3 regions of the Arthrobacter sp. NPDC093139 genome follow, and region 2 is predicted to be linked to each of the others. Evidence: riboswitches for the same ligand, from Rfam matches in the RefSeq annotation. Region 2 holds a riboswitch; each other region holds the start of a gene.
The links. Region 2 has a riboswitch for S-adenosylmethionine ahead of ACIP90_RS06750 (homoserine O-acetyltransferase). Riboswitches for the same ligand answer to the same signal wherever they lie in the genome.
Positions count from the first base shown of each region.

Region 1: linked by a shared signal. The riboswitch ahead of ACIP90_RS14730 (DUF1737 domain-containing protein) and the one ahead of ACIP90_RS06750 (homoserine O-acetyltransferase) in region 2 are both predicted to bind S-adenosylmethionine.
Region 3: linked by a shared signal. The riboswitch ahead of ACIP90_RS08490 (aminotransferase class V-fold PLP-dependent enzyme) and the one ahead of ACIP90_RS06750 (homoserine O-acetyltransferase) in region 2 are both predicted to bind S-adenosylmethionine.

Region 1 is NZ_JBIVOO010000009.1:115,951-122,956, forward strand. It holds gene ACIP90_RS14720 (aromatic amino acid ammonia-lyase) at 1-813, opposite strand, end outside; gene ACIP90_RS14725 (NtaA/DmoA family FMN-dependent monooxygenase) at 818-2,113, opposite strand; SAM riboswitch class IV at 2,301-2,414, shown strand; gene ACIP90_RS14730 (DUF1737 domain-containing protein) at 2,428-2,736, shown strand; gene ACIP90_RS14735 (rhodanese-like domain-containing protein) at 2,733-3,143, shown strand; gene ACIP90_RS14740 (O-succinylhomoserine sulfhydrylase) at 3,144-4,352, shown strand; gene ACIP90_RS14745 (PKD domain-containing protein) at 4,419-6,626, opposite strand; gene ACIP90_RS14750 (DUF1905 domain-containing protein) at 6,816-7,006, opposite strand, start outside.
Region 2 is NZ_JBIVOO010000003.1:170,608-177,613, reverse strand. It holds gene ACIP90_RS06780 (NAD(P)/FAD-dependent oxidoreductase) at 1-999, shown strand, start outside; gene hutI (imidazolonepropionase) at 1,011-2,225, shown strand; gene ACIP90_RS06770 (DeoR/GlpR family DNA-binding transcription regulator) at 2,328-3,137, shown strand; gene ACIP90_RS06765 (histidine phosphatase family protein) at 3,150-3,830, opposite strand; gene ACIP90_RS06760 (CPBP family intramembrane glutamic endopeptidase) at 3,928-4,707, shown strand; gene ACIP90_RS06755 (VOC family protein) at 4,814-5,452, opposite strand; SAM riboswitch class IV at 5,641-5,756, shown strand; gene ACIP90_RS06750 (homoserine O-acetyltransferase) at 5,769-6,941, shown strand.
Region 3 is NZ_JBIVOO010000004.1:124,856-131,861, forward strand. It holds gene rsrA (mycothiol system anti-sigma-R factor) at 1-211, opposite strand, end outside; gene ACIP90_RS08465 (sigma-70 family RNA polymerase sigma factor) at 208-1,110, opposite strand; gene ACIP90_RS08470 (DoxX family protein) at 1,413-1,961, shown strand; gene aroA (3-phosphoshikimate 1-carboxyvinyltransferase) at 1,968-3,362, shown strand; gene ACIP90_RS08480 (ribosome small subunit-dependent GTPase A) at 3,346-4,461, shown strand; gene hisN (histidinol-phosphatase) at 4,529-5,341, shown strand; SAM riboswitch class IV at 5,511-5,624, shown strand; gene ACIP90_RS08490 (aminotransferase class V-fold PLP-dependent enzyme) at 5,659-7,006, shown strand, end outside.

The sequences.
Region 1 (7,006 bases), on a different contig from region 2:
CTGGCCGTCCACCGCCTTGGCCGCCTGCACGGCCGGCGAAAACGGGCTGAGGTTCCCCCCGCCGTCGTACCGTCCGGTGGCCTCCAGCGACAGTGCGAGAGCGGTGTCCGCGAGGTCGGCCAGATGCATCAGCCGGGCCAGCGCCAGGGTGCCTGCGCCGATCGAGTATGAGTTGGCACTGACCAGCGCCAGGGCCTCGCCCGCGGCCAGCACGAGCGGGTCAAGGCCTGCCGCGGCGAGCGCCGCCGCGCCGGGAATGATGCTCCCGTCGGGTGCCAGTGCCTGTCCTTCACCGATGGCGACGGCGGCCACCGCTGCCAGCTGCGTCAGGTCTGAGGAACCGACGGAACCGTCGCGGGGGATGGCGGGAAGCACTCCCCGGTTGAGCAGTTCTGCATAGAACCGGGCTGCTTCAGGGCGGACGCCGGAGCCGCCGCGGGTGAAGCCGATCAGCCTCGCGAGGATCACGGCCCGGATTTCCTCCGGAGCGAGCAGGGCGCCGATGCCGCTGTGGTGGTAGCGGACCACCTGCACCTGATAGTCGAGGATGGATTCTTCCACCACCGCCGTGTCCCGCCCGGAGCCCAGCAGGGTGTTTAGCCCGTAGACCCGGTGGCCGGAGTCGATGGCCGACTGGACCACATCCCTGGAGAGGCCCATCAGCTCCATTGCGTCAGCGCTCAGGACGACTTCGACCGTGGGATCGGAGGCGACCCGCGCCACGTCGGCGGCCATAAGGTGTGCCGTGCCGATCAGGAAGGTGGCACGTTTTGCATCCGGCAGCAGGCTGTCCGGCCCCCGTGTCCCGGCCATGGCACTAGAAGTCCAGCAGGTTCCGGCGGAGGCCGCCGTCGCCGTAGCTTGTCCGCAGCAGTCCGCGGCGCCGTAGCACGGGTGCCAGTTTGTCCAGCACGCCGTGCACGGTGGCCGGGTCCACGAAGCCGGAGAAGAGGAAGCCGTCCCCGCCCACAGCGGCGCCTGTTTCCTCGAGGTGGTCGGCGATTTCCTCCGCCGTGCCGATGATGCTGTCCCCTGCCCCGCCGCTGCGGGCCCGCAGGATCTCGCGCAGCGTCGAGCCCGGCGGGGCAGCCTTGGAGAAGTGTTCCAGCGTGCCTTGGTTGCTGTTGGTGCTCAGTTCCGGCAACGGCTCGTCCAGGTCGAACTGCTTGAAGTCGATGACGGACAGATATGAGATCGAATTAAGCTGGCTGTCCACGTCCCGCTGCGTCAGCTCCCGCCGTGCAGCCCGCAGCTCCTCCGCCTCGGCTTTGGAGCCCACCACAGTGGGCTTGAGGACGAACAGCACCTTGACGTCGTCGGGGTTCCTGCCCGCCTTGGCGGCTTCGGCCCGGATGGAGTCGCGGTAGGCCTTCATGCCGTCGGAGCCGCGGGCCAGCGCAATGGCAACATCCGCGTTGCCTCCCGCGAAGGCCTTGCCGCGCGGCGATGCCCCGGCCTGCACCAGCACCGGCTCCTCCGGCAGGGGAGCCGTGTTCAGCGGGCCGCGGACCCGGAAGAATTCACCCTCGTGGTGGATGGGCCGCACCTTGGTGTGGTCGGCGAAGACGCCGGCCCCGGCGTCCTCCACGATGGCGTCCCGGTCCCAGCTGCGCCAGAGCTTCCGCACCACGTCGACGAATTCCTCCGCCTTCTCATAGCGGAGATCGTGCTCGATTTGCTGGTCCAGCCCGTAGTTCTGGGCGGCGAGGTCGCTGCCGGAGGTCACCACGTTCCAGCCGAGCTGGCCGTTGGAGAAGTGCTGCAGCGTGGCCAGCAGCCGGGCCGCCGTGAACGGCGGATAGAAGGAGGCGCTGACGGTGGGGACGATGCCGAGGTGCTCCGTGGCGGAGAGCAGGTACGGGACAAGGGCCAGCGGATCGTGCTTGGGCGCGAAGGAGGCCTGCGCCAGCGAGACTTCGGCGCTTCCACCATAGGTGTCCGGGACGGTGAGGGAGTCCTCGATGATGAACAGGTCCAGTCCGGCCCGCTCGAACTCGCGCACGGCGTGCTGGTAGAGCCCGGGTTTCTTCCAGTCGTAGCCGATCCCGTAACCGGGTGTACCCCAGCCCTGGACCCCGAACCCGTGGCCCACAAACCACCCAAAGTGCAGCATGGGGCCGACTCTATTGGCATTCGATTCGTTCACTGGTGCCTGGTTTCATCCGGCGTTACGGTGGTTCATCTCCCGTCATTATGCACCCGGTCGTGATCTTTGCAACCGACGCTGCAGGCCTCCAGCGTTACGGAACATGACGACGGCGGCGGTGCGCGCGGGCGTCGTCGGTGTTACTTTTTTGAGGAGTAATGAGAACCGGCGCCAAGCCCTGACTGGCCGGTCGGCAACCCTCCCTTTCGCGGCGGGGTGCCTCAGGTGAATACTCGGCAATCGACCACTCGAGCTGCAAGCGTGAGAGAAGGAGATCCGTCATGACGGACGCGCCCGCCGGTGCCACCCTGCCGGCCCCGCAGGACAAACCTGAGGAAAAACTGGCCTACCGCCTGATCACCGGACCGGACAACCGTGCCTTCTGCGAACGCATTTCGGATGCGCTGGCCGAAGGGTATGTGCTGCACGGCAACCCGGCAGCCGCGTTCAACGGCAGGGACGTGATCGTGGCGCAGGCCGTTGTCCTGCCCCTCGCCGTCGCAACAGCTGATGCCGCCGTGGCCACCGCCGTGGACCGGCTGGACTCGGACGAGAACCTCGACGCCGAAGCCTTCGAGGGGCACGCATGAGCTACGCCGGAGACCTCACCCCGCACGAAGCGTGGACCAAGCTGGAGGAGGGCGCCGTCCTGGTGGACGTCCGCACCGAGGGCGAATGGGCACACATCGGCATCCCCGACACCAAGGCCACCGAGAATGACCCGCTGTTCATCCAGTGGACCTTCCCAGGCGGCATCCCCAACCGGGCCTTCATCGACCAGCTCAAGGAGCAGGCTCCGGAGGACGACGGCACGGAGCTCGTCTTCCTGTGCCGCTCAGGCCAGCGCTCCATTGCTGCCGCCATCGCCGCGACCCAGGCCGGCTTCACCTCTTACAACGTCCTCGAAGGCTTCGAGGGAGAGCCCGACCGGTACGGTGAGCGCACCGTCAACGGCTGGAAAAACCGCGGTCTGCCGACAAACCTGGGAAAGAACTAAGTGACCTTCAATCAAGATGCCGCCGGCTGGAGTCCCGAAACCCAAGCCGTCCGCGGCGGGCTGGACCGCACCAATTTCCAGGAGACCACCGAGCCGATCTTCCTGAACTCCGGCTTCGTCTACGAGTCCGCGGCCGCTGCCGAGCGCGCCTTCACCGGTGAGGACGAACGCTTCGTCTACTCCCGCTACGGCAACCCGTCCGTGGCCACCTTCCAGGAGCGCCTCCGCCTGCTCGAAGGCACGGAAGCATGCTTCGCCGCGGCGTCGGGCATGTCCGCCGTGTTCACCGCCCTGGGCGCCCTGCTGGCGGCCGGGGACCGCGTGGTGGCCGCCCGCTCGCTCTTCGGCTCCTGCTTCGTGATCCTGAACGAAATCCTGCCGCGCTGGGGCGTGGAGACGGTCTTCGTGGACGGGCCGGACCTTGAGCAGTGGCGTACGGCCCTCTCGGTGCCCACCACTGCTGTCTTTTTCGAGTCGCCGTCCAATCCCATGCAGGAGATTGTGGACATCGCCGCCGTCAGTGACCTCGCCCACGCGGCCGGTGCGACCGTCGTCGTCGATAACGTGTTCGCCACTCCCCTGCTGCAGCGGTGCGGCGACCTCGGCGCCGACGTGATCGTCTACTCGGGCACAAAGCACATCGACGGCCAGGGCCGCGTGTTGGGCGGCGCCATCCTGGGCACCAAGGAATTCATCGACGGCCCGGTCAAGCAGCTGATGCGCCACACCGGGCCTAACCTGTCCGCGTTCAACGCCTGGGTGCTTACCAAGGGACTGGAAACCATGGCGCTGCGGGTGAATCACTCATCGGCCACCGCGCTGCGCCTCGCCGAATGGCTTCAGGACCAGCCGGCCATCAGCTGGGTCAAGTACCCGCTGCTGAAGTCCCACCCGCAGTACGAGCTTGCCGCCAAGCAGATGAAGGCCGGCGGCACCGTGCTCACACTGGAACTCGCGACGACGGCTGGCCAGTCGGCCAAGGAGGCCGCCTTTGCGTTGCTGGACGCCCTGAAGATCATCGACATCTCCAACAACCTCGGGGACGCCAAGACCCTCATCACCCACCCTGCCACCACCACGCATCGGGCCATGGGGCCGGAAGGCCGCGCAGCCATCGGGCTCAGCGACGGCGTGGTGCGGCTGTCCGTGGGCCTGGAGGATCCCGAGGACCTGATCGGCGACCTGGAGCAGGCGCTCAAGCAGATCTGAGGTCTTGGGGTTGGAAGGACTGCCGGTTGGGCTGTCCCGGTCCGGTCCCATGGTCCGGTCCCGTGGTCAGGCTGCCGGCCTCAGGGCAGTCCGCCACGCTCCGGCCGCCTTGGCCGCGCTGAACGTCCAGGTCGCGGTGCCGCTGGCGCCCGCCGTAGCCTGCGCCCGGTCCGCCTGCTCGGCGATCTGGCCGTTGGCGGCCTCCCACCGCTCCGTCCACCCAGTGGGCGCAGTCGCACCCGGCGTTGCAGTGTCGAAGCCGACGCCGCCAATCAACCGGGCACCGTTCCTGGAGGTCGTGACGCTGGGGACCGTGATGCTCGTGGCGGTGTACGTCGCGTTGACCGCCGTGGCCACCGCGCTGTCCAGGGGCGTTGTATTGCTGACGCCGTCGTAGGCTGTAATGCCGCCGCCCCACTTCACGGCCTTGCTCACCGTCCAGGTGTAGGTTGCCGGATCCGCCGACCCCACGACGCGGTAGTAGGCGAACACTCGTGCGCCGGATGTGGTGGTGCTGTTGATGCCCAGCCCGTTTACGATGGCGGTCCAGCCGGCCGGCACGGCCACCGTGGGGTTCAGGTCGGTGGTAAACGAGGCGACCAGGACATCCCCGGCCGTTCGGCCTTCCGGCGCGGCCAGGGCGACCGTGCTGGTTGCCGTTGTGGCGTTGGCCGTGGTTGAGCTGCGGACGGAGATCCCCGGGCTGGTACCGCCGGACGGGTTGACCGTGATCGTCCTGGTGGTCGACGACGAGCCTGCCGCGTTCGTGGCCGTCAGCCGTGCCGTATAGGTGCCGGATGCACTGTAGGTGTGTGACGGGTTCCGCGTGGTTGAGGTACTGCCGTCACCGAAATTCCAGGCCCAAGACGTCGGCAACCCCACGGACGTATCGGTGAAGCTCACTGTCAGGGGAACCGTGCCCGAGGTCGGCGTGGCGGTGAAGGATGCTGTCGGGGCAGCCGGATCCGGATTCCCGGAGCCGAGGCTGCGGTCGGAGAACCAGTAGCGCTTGGTGACGTTGTTGCTGGCCATCACGACGATCCCGGTGGCGGCGTTCACGCTCTGCTTGGTGCTGGTCACGTCGTTCATGTTGGCAGACGCTCCATCTTCGATGACCGGCGTGCCCCGGCCGGCCCCGAAGATGGGGTTGTCCATCGATGCGGTTTTTTCGTAGATGCTGCCGGCGACGCCGGAGAACGGGCAGCCGCTGACCGAGGTGGAGGGTGCGGTGTGAAAGGCGCGGATCAGGTTGTTGGCGGTGTCGAGCATGATCTGCGGACGGGAGACGCAGTCCCCGGTCCTGGCGATGGTCGTCTGGCTGAAGGATCCTGTGGCGGGCTTGAACACAACCAGCACCAGCTGGGCCAGGTTCGGATCGTTCGAACCGTCGTTGAGGCTGGTTTTCACTGCCGCATAGACGCGGCCGGAAGGGTCAGCCTGCAGCGCCTTGATGTTCAGGTGGTCATCGACCTTCTTGTTGCCTTTGATGGCTTCCTTCACCTGCCATGATGACGCCGCCCTCGCGCTTTCGCCGTCGTCGTGGGTGGCCCACCATGCGGTTCCAGTCGCCTGGTCGGTCCACATGATCCCGATTTCATCACCGTCGAACGCGACGATGGCGGACAGGTCATCGGGCGTCGGCCTTGGATCCGCCGCCCCGGGAACCACGAACGGCGCCCCCCAGCTCGTCCCGCCGGGGGCGGAGTTGTTGACATAAACCGTGCTGGTTGTGCCGGAGACCTGGGTCCAGCTGGCCCAGACTGCACCCGTGGAATCCTTGGCGATGGTAAGCGACTCACTGCTGTTGTTCGAGATGGTGGTGGGAAACCCGGTGCTGCGCGTGTAGGTCCCGTTGGAGTAGCTGTACCTGTAAAGGCGGGCCGGCTGTCCGGCGGCTGAGGCACCTGCGGTCACCACGTTGGAGGCGATGTACAGGTGCGTGCCGTCCCACAAGGTGTCCGAGGATGTGCTGGCCCGGCTGTCGCTGCGCACTCCGGTGTCCACCCACGTATCTGTCCCCCGGTCCAGCCTGTAGATGCTCCAACCGCTGCCGGTCTTCCACATGTTTGCCCACCAGGAACCGTCGTTCCACCACAGTTTGCTCTGCGGTTTGTCCGCCGTCGGCGGGTTGAGTACGCCGGAGTAGGCGATGCTCGGCGTGCCCACGCTGGCCGCCTGGGCCCCGCTGGCGCCGACCACGAGGCCGCCCGCGGCGATGATGCAGGCGACGATGGGCAAGGCGAGCAGTTGGCTAAGCCAGCGGGATTTTTTCATCTTTTGGCGCCGTTTCTCTGGTGGGTGAATTGCCCCATCGTGCGCCGGTGCCGTCTTGAAAAACCTTGGAAAACCTTGGAGCGGGCCGGCGTGCCGGCCATAAGCCCATCCGGTTTGGGGGTTGTTTCCGCTCCCGAGCCGGTGCAGGCGTGGTCACGCGTATCCCGCAGGCGGCGTCACGCGGCCTCGTCAGGCATCCTCGACAGTGAGTCGGACCTCCACCTCGTCCCCGGCGCTGATGCGTGCCGCGGTTCGCACGGCCTTCTTCACGGGGAGCAGGTAGGACCCGGTCTGCGTGTCGGGGAAGAGGGAGGTCTGCCACGTCTGGCCACCGACGTCGGCGGTCACCCTGACCGAGCCGAACCCCCTGCGGAGCAGGG
Region 2 (7,006 bases):
CAGCAGTTGGCGTACCACACGTCCTCCCGCTCGGCCCGGCAGCTGATACCCAGTTTTGGCCCGCCTGTGGTCCAGGAGCTGACGGTCCGTACGCTGGAACTGATCTCGGCGCGGGACGCCGCCCTTTCGGTGCCCGTGCTGGCCCCGCGGAGCTTCATGCTGGTCGGCGACGAGGAAACCGTCAGGTCGGGATCCAGCAGCCGGATGAGAATGATCAGCCACGCCGAAGCGCTGGAGCTGTGCCCGGTCCTGAAGCCCGGAAGCTTCTCCGCGGCAGGCCTCGACAACGGCTCCTTCGCCTGCAACGCGCCGGTCCTCCTGGAGGACCACCGGGCGCGGGCCGAGGCGGCGGGCGCGGATATCATCACGGGTGCCCAGCTCCATTCGGCCCAGCGCCTCGGCAGCGGGTGGGAGATCGGTGCAGGGCAGGAGGCGTTCCAGGCCGGCGTCCTTGTCAACGCGGCGGGGGCGTGGGCGGACGAGGTAGCGGTCATCAGCGGCGTGGAAAAGCTCGGCCTCCAGCCGTACCGGCGCACCGCGGCGATTGCCGCCGTCGCGCATTCCCTCCCTGAGGGAACCCCCATGGTGGCTGCAGCGGACGACTCCTTCTACTTCCGCAGGGAGGGGGAGGACGTCCTGATCTCTCCGTCGGAACACGTGGCCAGCGCAGCAGAGGACGCACGGCCGTTCCCCGGCGACCTGGAGCGCCTGATCGCCCGGCTCAATTCCCTGACGACGCTGGGCATCAGCGCCGTACGGACCGCATGGACCGGCCTGCGCACCGAAGCGGCCGACGGCATTCCCGTGGCAGGCTTCGACGCCGAAGCTGCGGGCTTCTACTGGCTCGCCGGCCAGGGCGGGTACGGGTTCCAGACATCTTCCGCGATGGCCGAAATCGCCGCTGCCCAGATACTTGGACACAGCTCCGGCGCGGGGACGGGTCCGGTATCCCGGACAGCAGAGGCGCTCGCCGCGACGCGGTGGTCCATCCGGCGCTGAAGAATGGATTCATGAGCACCCTTCTTACCAATATCGGCGAACTGATGACCCAGGACCGCGAACACCGTGTATTACGGAACGCCGCCGTGGTGGTCGAGGGGGAACGGATCGCCTGGCTCGGAGCCGCGGCTGACGCGCCGGCGGCGGATGACTCGTACGACGCCGGCGGCCGCGCCGTGCTTCCCGGCTGGGTGGACTCGCACACGCATCTGATATTTGCCGGTGACCGGACCGCGGAATTCGAGGCCCGGATGGCCGGGGAGAGCTACAGCGCCGGAGGCATCGCCGTCACCACCGGAGCAACCCGCGGCACCGGGGACTATGACCTCACGCGGCTTGCACTCGGCCGGGTGGCGGAGGCGGTCTCGCAGGGCACAACGTACCTTGAGACCAAGACGGGATACGGCCTGGATGTGGAGCAGGAGGCACGGAGTGCACGGATTGCGTCCACGGTGGCCGACGAGGTCACCTACCTCGGGGCGCACCTGGTGCCGGCCGGGATGGATGCCGACGAGTACACGGACCTTGTCTGCGGCGAGATGCTCGAAGCAGTCCGCCCGTACGCGCAGTGGGCCGACGTGTTCTGCGAACGGGGCGCCTTCACCGAGGAGCAGTCGCGCCGCGTGCTGCAGGCCTGCCGCGCCGCTGGCCTCGGGCTGCGCGTCCACGGCAACCAGCTGGGCCCCGGAGCGGGCGTCCGTCTCGCCGTCGAGTTCGGCGCAGCGAGCGTGGACCATGTGAACTACCTGTCCGACGACGACGTCGACGCGCTGGCCGCAAGCTGGTCCGGCGCGGGCACAGATTCACGCGGCACAGATTCACGCGGCACAGTGGCAACCTGCCTGCCGGCCTGCGACCTGTCGACCCGCCAGCCGCTCGCGCCCGCGCGGCGGCTCCTGGACGCCGGAGTGCCCGTGGCGCTGGCTTCGAATTGCAACCCGGGGACGTCCTACACGAGTTCCATGGCATACTGTGTGACCACCGCTGTGCTGCAGATGGGACTCAGCGTGCACGAAGCCGTCCGAGCCGCGACGTACGGCGGCGCCTTGGCGCTGGGGCGTGAGTCAGGGAACGACGCCGACGGCGAACGTGCGGTGGGGTCGATCGCCGTCGGGCACCGCGCGGACCTGCATGTGCTCAATGCGCCGGCCGCGACGCACCTGGCCTACCGCCCGGGAATGCCGCTGACGCACGCCGTCTGGCGGGCCGGCGTCCGGGCGCGGTAGGACCGCGTCTCTAGCCGTCCATGTGACGTTAGGTGATCGTTTGCCGTCTGTTAGAATCAGAAAACGTCATTCTGACGGCAGTTTGATCACCGAGAGGCTAGCATGACCCGCACCGACCGACTGACGGCGATCCTGGATCTCCTTGCCAAAACCGGGCAGGTGGAGGTGGACGAAATCGTCACCCGGCTCGGAGTTTCGCCGGCCACGGCAAGGCGGGACCTGGACAGCCTGGCCAAGCGCCGGCTGCTGACCCGGACCCGGGGCGGCGCCACCACAGGCGCGCTGGCCTACGACCTCCCCGGACGCTACAACCGCGACGACCACGCGGCAGCCAAGCAGGAGATCGCCCTCGCTGCCTCGGCCCTCATCTCGCCGGGCATGGTGATCGGGCTCTGCGGCGGCACCACCAGCACCGCCCTGGCCCAGATCCTGGCAACCCGTGAGGACCTCAACTCGCCATCCAACCAGCCCACCCTGACGGTGGTCACCAACGCCATCAATATCGCCGGCCAGCTGGCTGTGCGGCCCAACATCAAGGTCATGGTGACCGGCGGGATCCTCAATCCGCGCTCGTACGAGCTCGTGGGACCGTACACAGACATCATCATGCAGAAAGTGGTGCTGGACATCGCGTTCATCGGCGTCAACGGCATTGATCCGGAGGTGGGCCCCACTAACACCGGGGAAGGCGAGGCGTCCGTCAACGCGCTGCTGGCCAGCCGCGCCAGCGTGTCCTACGTGATTGCGGACTCGTCCAAGGTGGGCCGCCGCGCCTTCGCCACGATGGACGGCTACGCGTTCACGCGACTGATCACCGATTCCGGCATCTCCGCCAAGGACAAGGCCGCCTTTGAAGCCATTGGCACCGAAGTCATCGTGGCACCGGAAACGCCGCGGACACGGCAGGCCTAGGAAGCCGGCGCCTTAGAACACCACAGGAGGGGCGTCGAGGACGGTCTCGTCCACCCGGCGCTCCACCCATTGCGTGAAGGGCTGGTCGAGTTCGTACTTGCCGTCTCCGGTGCGCACCAGCATCCGGATCTCTGCGTTGTCCGGGTTGTTCAGCGACTCGAAGTACTCCACGGACCAGTGGAACCAGCGCATGCAGAACAGGCGCATCGTCAGGCCGTGTGTGACCAGCAGGGCGTTGGGGGAGTAGTCGGGCTTTGCCCAGTGCCGGTACAGGGTCTCCATGAATGACGAAATGCGGTCATACACATCCGAGCCGGACTCACCCTCCCGGAAGCGGTAGAAAAAGTGGCCGTAGGCGTTCCGCAGCTCTTTTTGGTCCTCGATGTCGCCGGAAATCTGGAAATTGGCCCAGTCCTGCTCACGGAGCCTGGGCTCCTCGATCACCCGCTCCGTCAGCGAGCCCAGATCGAGTGCTTCCAGCGTCTGGTAGGCGCGCAGGTACGGCGAGACATAGACACTCACCTGCTGGCCATCCAGCTCGCGCCGGATGCGTTCGCCGGCGGCCCTGGCCTGGTCCACACCCAAAGGGGTGAGCGGAATGCGGTAGTCGGGCACCCGGTTGTAAATGGAGGTGTCGGCATTGGCGGCGGACTGGCCGTGCCGGATCATGATGATTTTCCCGGGCGCACTCATAGTTTCCCAGCATAGGGCCAGCCTGATACCCAACACCGGCACATACGTACCGGAAGCCAAACAGGCAAGTACCAGCAACTGCAGGCAAGATAGGAACATGTTGGTTCCTTCCCGCCGTCGTCTGCGGATCGAAATCTGGATAGTCCTGGGACTGTCCCTGGGGCAGTCGGCCGCCTACTCGGTGGTGCAGCTCCTGGACAAGATGAGCCAGGCGCCGCTCGCCCAGGGCACGTCCACGCTGAACCGTTCGCAAAGCACCCGCGAATATTTCGATCTGACCTACCAGCTCCTGGACATCATCTTCGCGCTGGTGCCCGTTCTGCTGGTCCTGTACTTCATGACGGAGCAGCGGCTGCCCAAGGCCGGGACAAGCAATGACAGCGGCTCGGCATTCCGGAAGCTCGGGTTCAACTTCGCCCGCCCCGGACGTGACCTGCTCCAGGGGCTGGGGCTGGCTGCACTGATCGGCATTCCCTCGCTGGGCCTCTATGCGGCGGGCCGGGCGCTGGGCATCACGACGGAGATCATCCCCAGCGCCCTGGACGCGTACTGGTGGACGATTCCCGTCCTGATTCTTTCCGCGGTGCGCCATGGCATCGTGGAGGAAGTGATTGTGGTGGGGTATTTGCTGGACCGCCTCGGGAAGCTCGGCTGGTCGGTGCCGGTGGCCATCTTCGCCAGCTCCATGCTGCGCGGCAGCTACCACCTGTACCAAGGCTTCGGGCCATTCATCGGCAATGCGGTCATGGGCGTGGTGTTCGCCTGGATCTACACCAAAACCCGGCGGGTGATGCCGCTGGTCATCGCCCATGCGATGCTGGACATAGTGGCCTTTGTCGGCTTCAGCCTGTTCGGAAAGAGCATCGGGCTGGGGTAGGGAAATAATTCGGCCGCCATCGGTGGGTGGCGTCGTTGGCACCCGCTGATGGCGGCCGAAGTGTAGTGGCAGCGTGCTGCGCAGTTGCAGCCTGCTGCCGCGCGCGTCAGATGGTGACGGCGCCTGCTGCGGTTTCAAACGTGACGGACAGAATGCCGGGTGTGCCGTGCGGGGCCACCCAGTTGACGGCGACATCCTCCAGGGGCCGTTCGACAGGCTCGCCGAGCCACTCGGTGACCCGCTCGGCGGAGCCCGCGATGGTGAGGCTGGACATCTTCACGTTGCTGTCATAGGCGTTGGACGGGTGCAGGGAAGGATCGCCCTCCCACTTCAGCATGTACGGGACCTGCGGGTCCGCAATAAGGCCCAGGATGCCGATCTGCTTCCATACGAGTTCGCGGCCATCCGGAAACTTGCGGTTGCCGTTGACTGCGGCGCGTCCCAGACGCTCCTCGAACGGGGCGAGGTCGTCCACTTCGACGCACCAGCCCATCCAGCCGCCGCCGGCGGCAGAGCGTGCGCGCACGGCCTGTCCGAAGGGGGCTTTGTCCGACGCCGGGTGGTCCAGGACCTCCACGACCTCAAGGTATTTGTGTCCCGCGAGCGGGATAATCATGTTCCGCGTTCCGAAACGGGGGTGTACTCCGCCCTTCACGGCTTCAACGCCGAGGGCGGACGAAATTCGTTCAGTGGTGGCCGCCAGGCCATCGTGTTCACAGGCGTAAGAGACGTGATCCATGCGCATGCCCTCATCTTGGCATCTTGTGACGCGGCTCTCAGCTAAGGGTTGCCTAACCCATTCGTGCTGTCTGCGGAAGAGCAGATTTCCGAGGTCTGCCGCGGCGCCCGCCGCCAGCGTTCGGCCGCCCCCCGGAGTCACATAGCCGTCACAATCTTCGCGCGGGGCGTGGGCCCTTTCGTAAGCTTGGTCCAGGTCATGAGTGCCAGCGACAGCCCCGGCTTGCTGGCCGGCAACCCTCCTTCCGCGGTGGGGTGCCCCGGGTGAAGACCTGGCCTGCCGGCCAGTTGGCGGCGGGCAAGCGCGTAGAAGAGGTATACCGATGACGATTTCCGTTACCCGCACCGATGTGCCGGACGGGCAAGTTCCCACTGGCGCTGTGCCGAACAACCGCACTCTGGATGGCCGAGTTCCCGACGGCACAGTCCAGTATGCCAACATCGGCGGCATCGAGCTCGAGGCCGGCGGATTCCTCCCAGACGTCACGCTGGCCTACGAAACATGGGGGACGCTCAACGCGGACGGCTCCAACGCCATCCTGGTGGAGCACGCACTCACCGGGAGCACGCATGTGACGCGGGGCAGCGCGGACGAGGAAGGTTGGTGGGAGCAGCTGGCCGGACCGGGCGCGCCGGCGGATACGGACAGGTTCTTTGTCGTCTCCATCAACATCCTGGGCGGTTGTTACGGATCCACGGGCCCGGCGTCGGCCGCCCCCGACGGCAAGCCGTGGGGCTCGCGCTTCCCGCTGGTGACCCTCCGGGACTCCACCGTTGCCGAGGCGCGCCTGGCTGACCAGCTCGGCATCGGCAGCTGGTTTGCCGTTGTGGGCGGTTCCCTGGGCGGCGCCCGCGCACTGGAGTGGGCCGTCACCTTCCCCGACCGGGTGCGCCGCTGCGGCGTGATCTCCGCGGGCGCGAGCAGCACCGCCGAACAGATCGCCTTTGCACAGGCGCAGACCCTCGCCATCCGCCAGGATCCCAACTTCAACGGCGGCGACTACTACGGTGGCCCGATCCCCGAAGCCGGGCTGGCCCTCGCCCGCCGGATCGCCCACATTACCTACCGCTCGGCGCACGAGCTGGACTTCCGGTTCGGCCGGAACGCCCAGGACAGCGAAGCTCCGCTGCAGGCGGATGCCCTGGGGGACCGCGGCCGGTACCAGGTGGAAAGCTACCTGGACCACCAGGGGAGCAAGCTCGTCCAGCGCTTCGACGCCAACAGCTACATCGCCATTACCGAAGCCCTCATGAGCCATGACATCTGCCGCGGGCGCGGAACCCTGAAGGAAGCGCTGGCGCGGACCACGGCGGACTTCTTTGTCGCCGCCGTCGACTCGGACCGGCTGTACTTCCCGTCCCAGTCACGCGAACTCGCGGATGCCCTCCCGGGTGACGTGGATGTTCATGTCATCGAAGCGCCGATCGGCCACGACGGCTTCCTCACCGAGATCGGGCAGCTCAGCGCCCAGCTCCGCGGGCATTTCTCAGCCTGATTCCCAGCCTGAACTCCCACTCCCGGGACCGGCTCCGACGCCGCAGGGAATGGCTTTAGGGCCAA
Region 3 (7,006 bases), on a different contig from region 2:
TCAGGTTCGCCGGAGCGGCTTCGGTGCACGACCGTTTGACCATGTTGCGGATGACGCACTCAAGGTCATACTGCTCTGTGCATTCCGGACACTCATCAAGATGATGCTTGATCTCCGCAATGTCACTGCGGGTCAGGGCACCATCCAGATACTCGTAGATACGTTGCATCCGGGCGTCGTCGCAATCGCCCAATCCCTGGCAGTCGCTCATTTCCTGTTCTCCTGTTTGTTGCTTTCTGCTGCTGCATTGGGGTCGGCAGCAGCTTTGAATCCCCGTTCGGCGGCGTAGTCAGCCAGCATGTCGCGCAACATCTTTCGGCCGCGGTGGAGCCGCGACATGACAGTGCCGATGGGAGTGTTCATAATGTCTGAGATTTCCTTGTAAGCGAAGCCCTCTACGTCCGCGAAGTAGACGGCCAGCCGGAACTCCTCTGGGATCTCCTGCAGCGCGCGCTTGACATCCGAGTCGGGTAGGTGGTCCAGGGCCTCAGCCTCCGCAGAACGGAGCCCGCTCGACGTGTGCGACTCGGCCCGGGCGAGCTGCCAGTCCTCGATGGTGTCCGAATTGGACTGCAGCGGCTCACGCTGACGCTTCCGGTAAAGATTGATGTACGTGTTGGTCAGGATCCGGTACAGCCATGCCTTCAAATTGGTGCCCGGCTTGTACTGGTGGAACGCAGAAAAGGCCTTGGTGTAGGCCTCCTGTACGAGGTCCTCCGCGTCGGACGGGTTTCGTGCCATCCGCATCGCAGCCGAGTACAGCTGATCCACATACTGCATGGCGTCGCGCTCAAACCGGACCCGGCGTTCTTCCGGGCTTTCGGCGGCGACATCAATTTCCTCCGCCGGCGCCGCGGCCTGCGGAGTGCTGATGTCCTCTGCGTCGTTTCCGGCGTCCTCTTGCGTGGCCTCTACGGCCGGATCCACGGTGCTCATTGCCTTCAAGTCTACTGTCACCCGCCGGACCGGACCGGAGCCGCTTCCGGAAAGGGATCCGGCGCCATAGGAAACAGCGGCTGATTCCCCCTGCGACATGCCGAACTCACGCACCTCAAAGTCGGCCACGTCGATCGGTCCCCGCAAACCCACAGCGTCTTTCACCAAAGTCAAAGCTCCATCTCCACTTCACGCGTTCTGCATGGCCGGCGCAATCCTGCGGTCTTGACTCCGCAGCCGTTCCGGCACTGCGAAGCCGTTCCACTGCCGCGGTGCGGTTTCACATTCCGCCGTACAGGGCTGCCCGGAGGGCACCCAGCCATGCTTTCATCCCGGGAACAGCCTGGGACTGTCGTCCCGGCCATTTCGGACCTGCACAGCACAACGGTGTCCGGCGGGCAAATATTCCGCAAAAGTGCAAGACTAGAACCGACTCCGCCGCAGTCACCGCGGCTCGTCCATCCAGGAGGAAATTCATGTCCTTAGTCCGTTTTCTCGCCCGCCCTATGCTGGCTTCAAGTTTCGTCCTCGCCGGCGTGGACAAGCTCAGGAATGCGGACGACACTGTGGAACAGTTGTCCCCCCTGCTGCGGCGTGCTGCCGATGCACTTCCCTTCCAGACCAGCGAGGCTGTCCTGGCCCGGGTCATCGGCGGAACCCAGGTAGGCGCAGGCCTCCTGTTCGCGACGGGCAAGGCTGCCCGGTTGTCGGCCGGCCTCCTGGCAGTCATCTCAGCCCTGAACGCGTTCGTTGAATGGCGCAGCGCTGATATCAGCAGCAAGGAAGGCCGTGACGCCCGCCGTACCCAGCTGCTCAAGAACGTCACCCTGACCGGCGGCGTGCTGCTGGCCTCCGTGGACACCGCCGGCAAGCCGAGCCTGGCCTGGCGCGCCGAGCACCTCGCCGCTGATGCCCGGAAGACCGCGAGCCACCTGGCCTCGGACGCGCGCAAGACCACCGGGAAGAAGCTGCACAAGGCCGACAAAGCCGTCCGCAGGGCAGTCGACCATGCAGTGGGGGCATAGGCAGGAATGACTGGATCCATCACGGACCCGGCCGCCGGCCACACCGGCGAAGCTGAGCTTTGGCCCGCACCCTTTGCGGAGCGGCCCGTTGACGCCACAGTGCGTGTACCCGGTTCGAAGTCACTGACCAACCGGTATCTCGTCCTCGCAGCCCTGGCGGACGGGCCATCCCGCCTGCGGGCGCCGCTGCACTCACGGGACTCCGCCCTGATGATCGGGGCGCTGCGCCAATTGGGCGCTGACATCCGTGAGGTGCCGGGCGACAGCCCCTTCGGTCCGGACCTCGAAGTGACGCCCATCCCGTCAGGTTCCGGCGCAGTGGACGCCGTCATCGACTGCGGCCTTGCCGGCACGGTCATGCGCTTCGTCCCGCCCATGGCGGCACTGCGCAAGGGTGTATCCGTTTTCGACGGCGACCCGCACGCGCGCGAACGCCCCATGGGCGCCATCATCGACGCGCTGGCGGCGCTTGGTGTCACCATCCGCGGCGAAGCCGGCGAAACGCCGTCGTCACTGCCCTTCCGGGTTGAGGGGACGGGAGAGGTCAGGGGTGGCCACCTGGTGATCGACGCGAGCGCGTCGTCGCAGTTCGTTTCCGCGCTGCTGCTGGTCGGTGCACGTTTCATCGAGGGCCTGCACCTGGAACACTCGGGCGACTCCGTGCCGAGCCTGGACCACATCAACATGACCGTGGCTGTGCTGCGCGGGGTGGGCGTGGAGGTGGACGACTCAACACCGAACCACTGGATTGTTAGTCCGGGCCCGATCCGCGCCTTTGACGAACGCATCGAACAGGACCTCTCCAATGCCGGGCCCTTCCTCGCGGCAGCCGTCGCGTCGGGCGGCACCGTGCGCATTCCGGACTGGCCTGCACCCACCACCCAGGTCGGTGACCTGTGGCGGAGCATCCTTCCGAAGATGGGTGCCACCGTGACGCTGGAAGCCGGAACGCTGACCGTCACAGGCGGCAGCGAGATCCGCGGCGCGGACTTCGCCGACACCAGCGAGCTCGCCCCTACCGTCGCGGCGCTCTGCGCCCTGGCCACCGGCCCCTCCCGGCTCAGCGGCATCGCGCACCTTCGGGGACACGAAACGGACCGCCTGGCCGCGCTGGCGGCGGAAATCAACGGCCTTGGCGGCGACGTCCAGGAGACAGACGACGGACTGGTGATCCGGCCAGCAAAGCTCCACGGCGGCGTGGTCCGCAGCTACGCTGACCACCGGATGGCCACAGCGGGCGCCATCCTCGGACTGGCTGTCAGGGGCGTCGAGGTCCAGGACATCGGCACCACCGCCAAAACCATGCCGGACTTCCCGCAACTGTGGGCGGACATGATCGCGCAAGGCACCCACAGCGGGCAGGGCAACGCCGCAGGGACCACCGGTGGCACGCAGCACTGAGTCCTGGGACGAATCCGACGTCCGCATCCGGCCCAACAAGAAAGGCTCCCGGCCCCGCACCAAGGACCGGCCCAGCCATGACGACGCCGTGACGGGACGCATCATCACCGTTGATCGCGGCCGCTACACAGCGGTGGTCGGCGAGGACTCCGGCGACGAACGCACCGTCATTGCCGCCCGGGCCCGCGAGCTCCGCCGCTCCCCCGTGGTGGCGGGGGACTTCGTGTCTCTCGTGGGAGATGTGTCCGGAGCTCCGGACACACTGGCCCGGCTCGTGAAGATCCAGGACCGGAAGACGCTGCTGCGCCGCAGCGCCGACGACACTGACCCGGTTGAACGGGCGGTTGTGGCCAACGCGGACCAGCTGGTGGTTGTTGTGGCGGCAGCTAACCCTGAGCCCCGGACCGGTTTCATCGACCGTGCGCTGGTGGCCGCCTACGACGCCGGCATCGAGCCGCTGCTGCTCGTCACCAAGGCCGACGTCAAGGACCCCTCGGAACTCCTGGACAACTACCGGCACCTCGATTTCCCGGTCATCATCAGCCGCACCGCCGACTCGGCGGCCTCCGGCATCGACGCCCGCTCCGACGACGGACTGTCCGCCCGCCTCGACATAAATGCCGTCTCCGAACTGCGCGCCCACCTGGACGGCAAGGTCACGGTCATGCTGGGCCACTCCGGCGTTGGCAAATCCACCATGGTGAACGCGCTGACCGGCGCGGAACGTGCCACCGGAGGCGTCAACGCCGTCACGGGACGCGGCAGACACACGTCGTCGTCGGCCCTCGCGCTGAAACTTGCCGACGCTCCCTCCGGGAGCTGGATCATTGACACCCCGGGCATCCGTTCGTTCGGCCTTGCCCATGTGGATCCGGACCGGATCCTGCATTCGTTCCCCGACCTGGAGCCCGGCACGGAGGCCTGCGAGCGGGGCTGCAAGCATGACGCCTCCGCCGTGAACTGCGGCGTGGACGCCTGGGTAGAGGCCGGCAATGCAGGACCCTCCGGGCCCGCCCGCCTTGCCTCCCTGCGCCGGCTGCTGGGCACCGATCCGCGCATGGAAGCCCAGGAAACAAAGGAACTCGGAAGCCTCAGCTGAGCCGCACGGCACCTCCGGCGGTGGGGACATCCCCGCCCCGCCGGTCCTTTGACGGTAGTTTGGAACCATGACCCAACCCGCTTCGAGCTATAACGACGACCTGCGCCTGGCCCATGTACTGGCGGATTCCGTGGACGACCAGACCATGAGCCGGTTCAAGGCGCTTGATCTTCAGATCGAAACCAAGCCTGACCTGACACCGGTGACGGATGCCGACAAAGCCGCCGAGGAATCCATCCGCGGGCAGCTGTCCCGTTCCCGCCCCCGCGATGCCGTCCTCGGCGAGGAGTTCGGCAGTTCCGGCCACGGCTCCCGGCGCTGGATCATTGACCCCATCGACGGAACCAAGAACTTCGTCCGCGGAGTCCCGGTCTGGGCCACGCTGATCGCGCTCGTTGATGAAGGTGAGCCCGTGGTGGGCCTGGTCAGTGCGCCCGCACTCGGAAAGCGCTGGTGGGCGGCCAAGGGCGCCGGCGCCTATATGGGCCGTTCGCTGGCCGCTGCCACCCGACTCAGAGTCTCCAACGTCTCGAAGCTCTCGGACGCATCGCTGTCCTACTCCAGCCTCGGCGGCTGGAAGGAGCGGGGAAACCTGGATGAGTTCCTTGCCCTCACTGAGGACGTGTGGCGCACCCGTGCTTTCGGGGATTTCTGGTCCTACTGCATGGTGGCGGAAGGCTGCGTTGACATTGCCTGTGAACCCGAACTGAACCTGTACGACATGGCTGCCCTGGTGCCCATCGTCACGGAGGCGGGCGGCCGTTTCACCTCCCTCGAGGGAACCGACGGCCCCTTCGGCGGCAACGCCCTGGCCACCAACTCGATCCTTCATTCCGAGGTTCTCAAGCGCCTCAACCCGCAGTTGGACGATCTGCTGTAGTTCGGCCCAGCGCGCTTTCAGGGAATATTCGACGTCGGACTCCGCCCTCAGGGTGGAGTCCGACGTCGTATGTTCGGCCAGCTGCCCGAATTTCGGACGGCTGTAACAAACGGCTTAACAATTGCATCCGCTTTTTGATCGGCGGGCCGGTGTTCTAGGCTTTTCTACAGGTCACGAGTGCCAGCGTAAAACCCCGGTTTGCTGGCCGGCAACCCTCCATTCGCGGTGGGGTGCCCCGGGTGACGACCAGGCCGGTCCGGAACGGACACGGCAAGCGCGGATCCCCGTCACAAGGGGTCCTTTCACAGCGAGGTCCCATGACTACTGCAACCTTCTCCTCCAACACCGGCGCCGGCCTGCTCGATGATCGGTTTGCCGCTGCCGGACGGCCGCTGGCGGCAGTGACCGGCGCTGAGATCCAGGCCCCGCTCATCCAGGGCGGCCACGTGCGCTACGCCAACCTCGACTATGGCGCGTCGGCGCCTGCACTCTCCGTAGTCTCCGCCTACCTCAACGAGATCCTGCCGTTCTACGCCAGCGTGCACCGCGGGGCCGGCTACGCCTCGCAGATCAGCACCTCTGTCTACGAAAATGCCCGGAACATCGTCCGCGAGTTCGTCGGCGGCCGCCCGGACGACTCCGTAATCTTCACGCGGAACACCACGGATTCGCTGAACCTGCTGGCCGGCTGCCTCCCCGTGGAGGACCACGGCCACACCGGGGAAGTCCTGTACCTGGACATCGAGCACCACGCCAACCTGCTGCCGTGGCAGGGTGTGCCCCACCGCAGTGTGGTGGCGTCCGAGACCCTTGAGGGCACCATCGACAGCCTTCGGGCTGAACTCGAGCAGGGTGACATCAGCCTCCTTGCCGTGACCGGCGCCTCAAACGTCACCGGTGAGATCCTGCCGATCCGCCGCCTCGCCGCCCTGGCGCACGAATTCGGCGCCCGGATCGTGGTGGACGCGGCGCAGCTCGCGCCGCACCGCCGCATCAGCATCGCCGCGGACGACGTCGACTACCTCGCCTTCTCCGGCCACAAGCTGTACGCGCCTTTCGGCTCCGGCGTCCTGGTGGGGCGCACCGACTGGCTCGACGCCGGATCACCGCACCTTGCCGGGGGCGGCGCGGTCAGTGAAGCCCGGCTCGACGGCGTCAGCTGGACCACCGGCCCCGCGCGGCACGAAGGCGGCTCGCCCAACGTCCTGGGCGCAGCCACCCTCGCCCGGGCGGCCCAGGTGATCGCCGCCCTGGACCAGGAGCAATGGCACACACACGAGGCCGCCATCCGCTCCTTCCTCGTCGAAGGCCTGCAGAAGATCGACGGCGTCACTGTCCACCACATCTTCTCGGACACTAACCCCGACACTGACACCATTGGCGTGGTCAACTTTTCGGTGGAGGGATACGACGCCGGACTGGTGGCTGCCTACCTGTCTGCCGAGCACGGCGTCGGGCTGCGCGACGGCCGCTTCTGCGCCCACCCGCTCCTCAAGCGCCTGGGCCTGCCCTCGGGTTCCCTGCGCGCCAGCTTCGGCGTCGGGTCACGGCTTGAGGACGTCCAGCGCCTCCTCGCCGGCATCGAGGAGCTGCGCCGCAGCGGCCTCGGCTGGGACTACGTGGTGGACTCCGGGCGCTGGGTTCCGTCCAACGACACCCGCACGT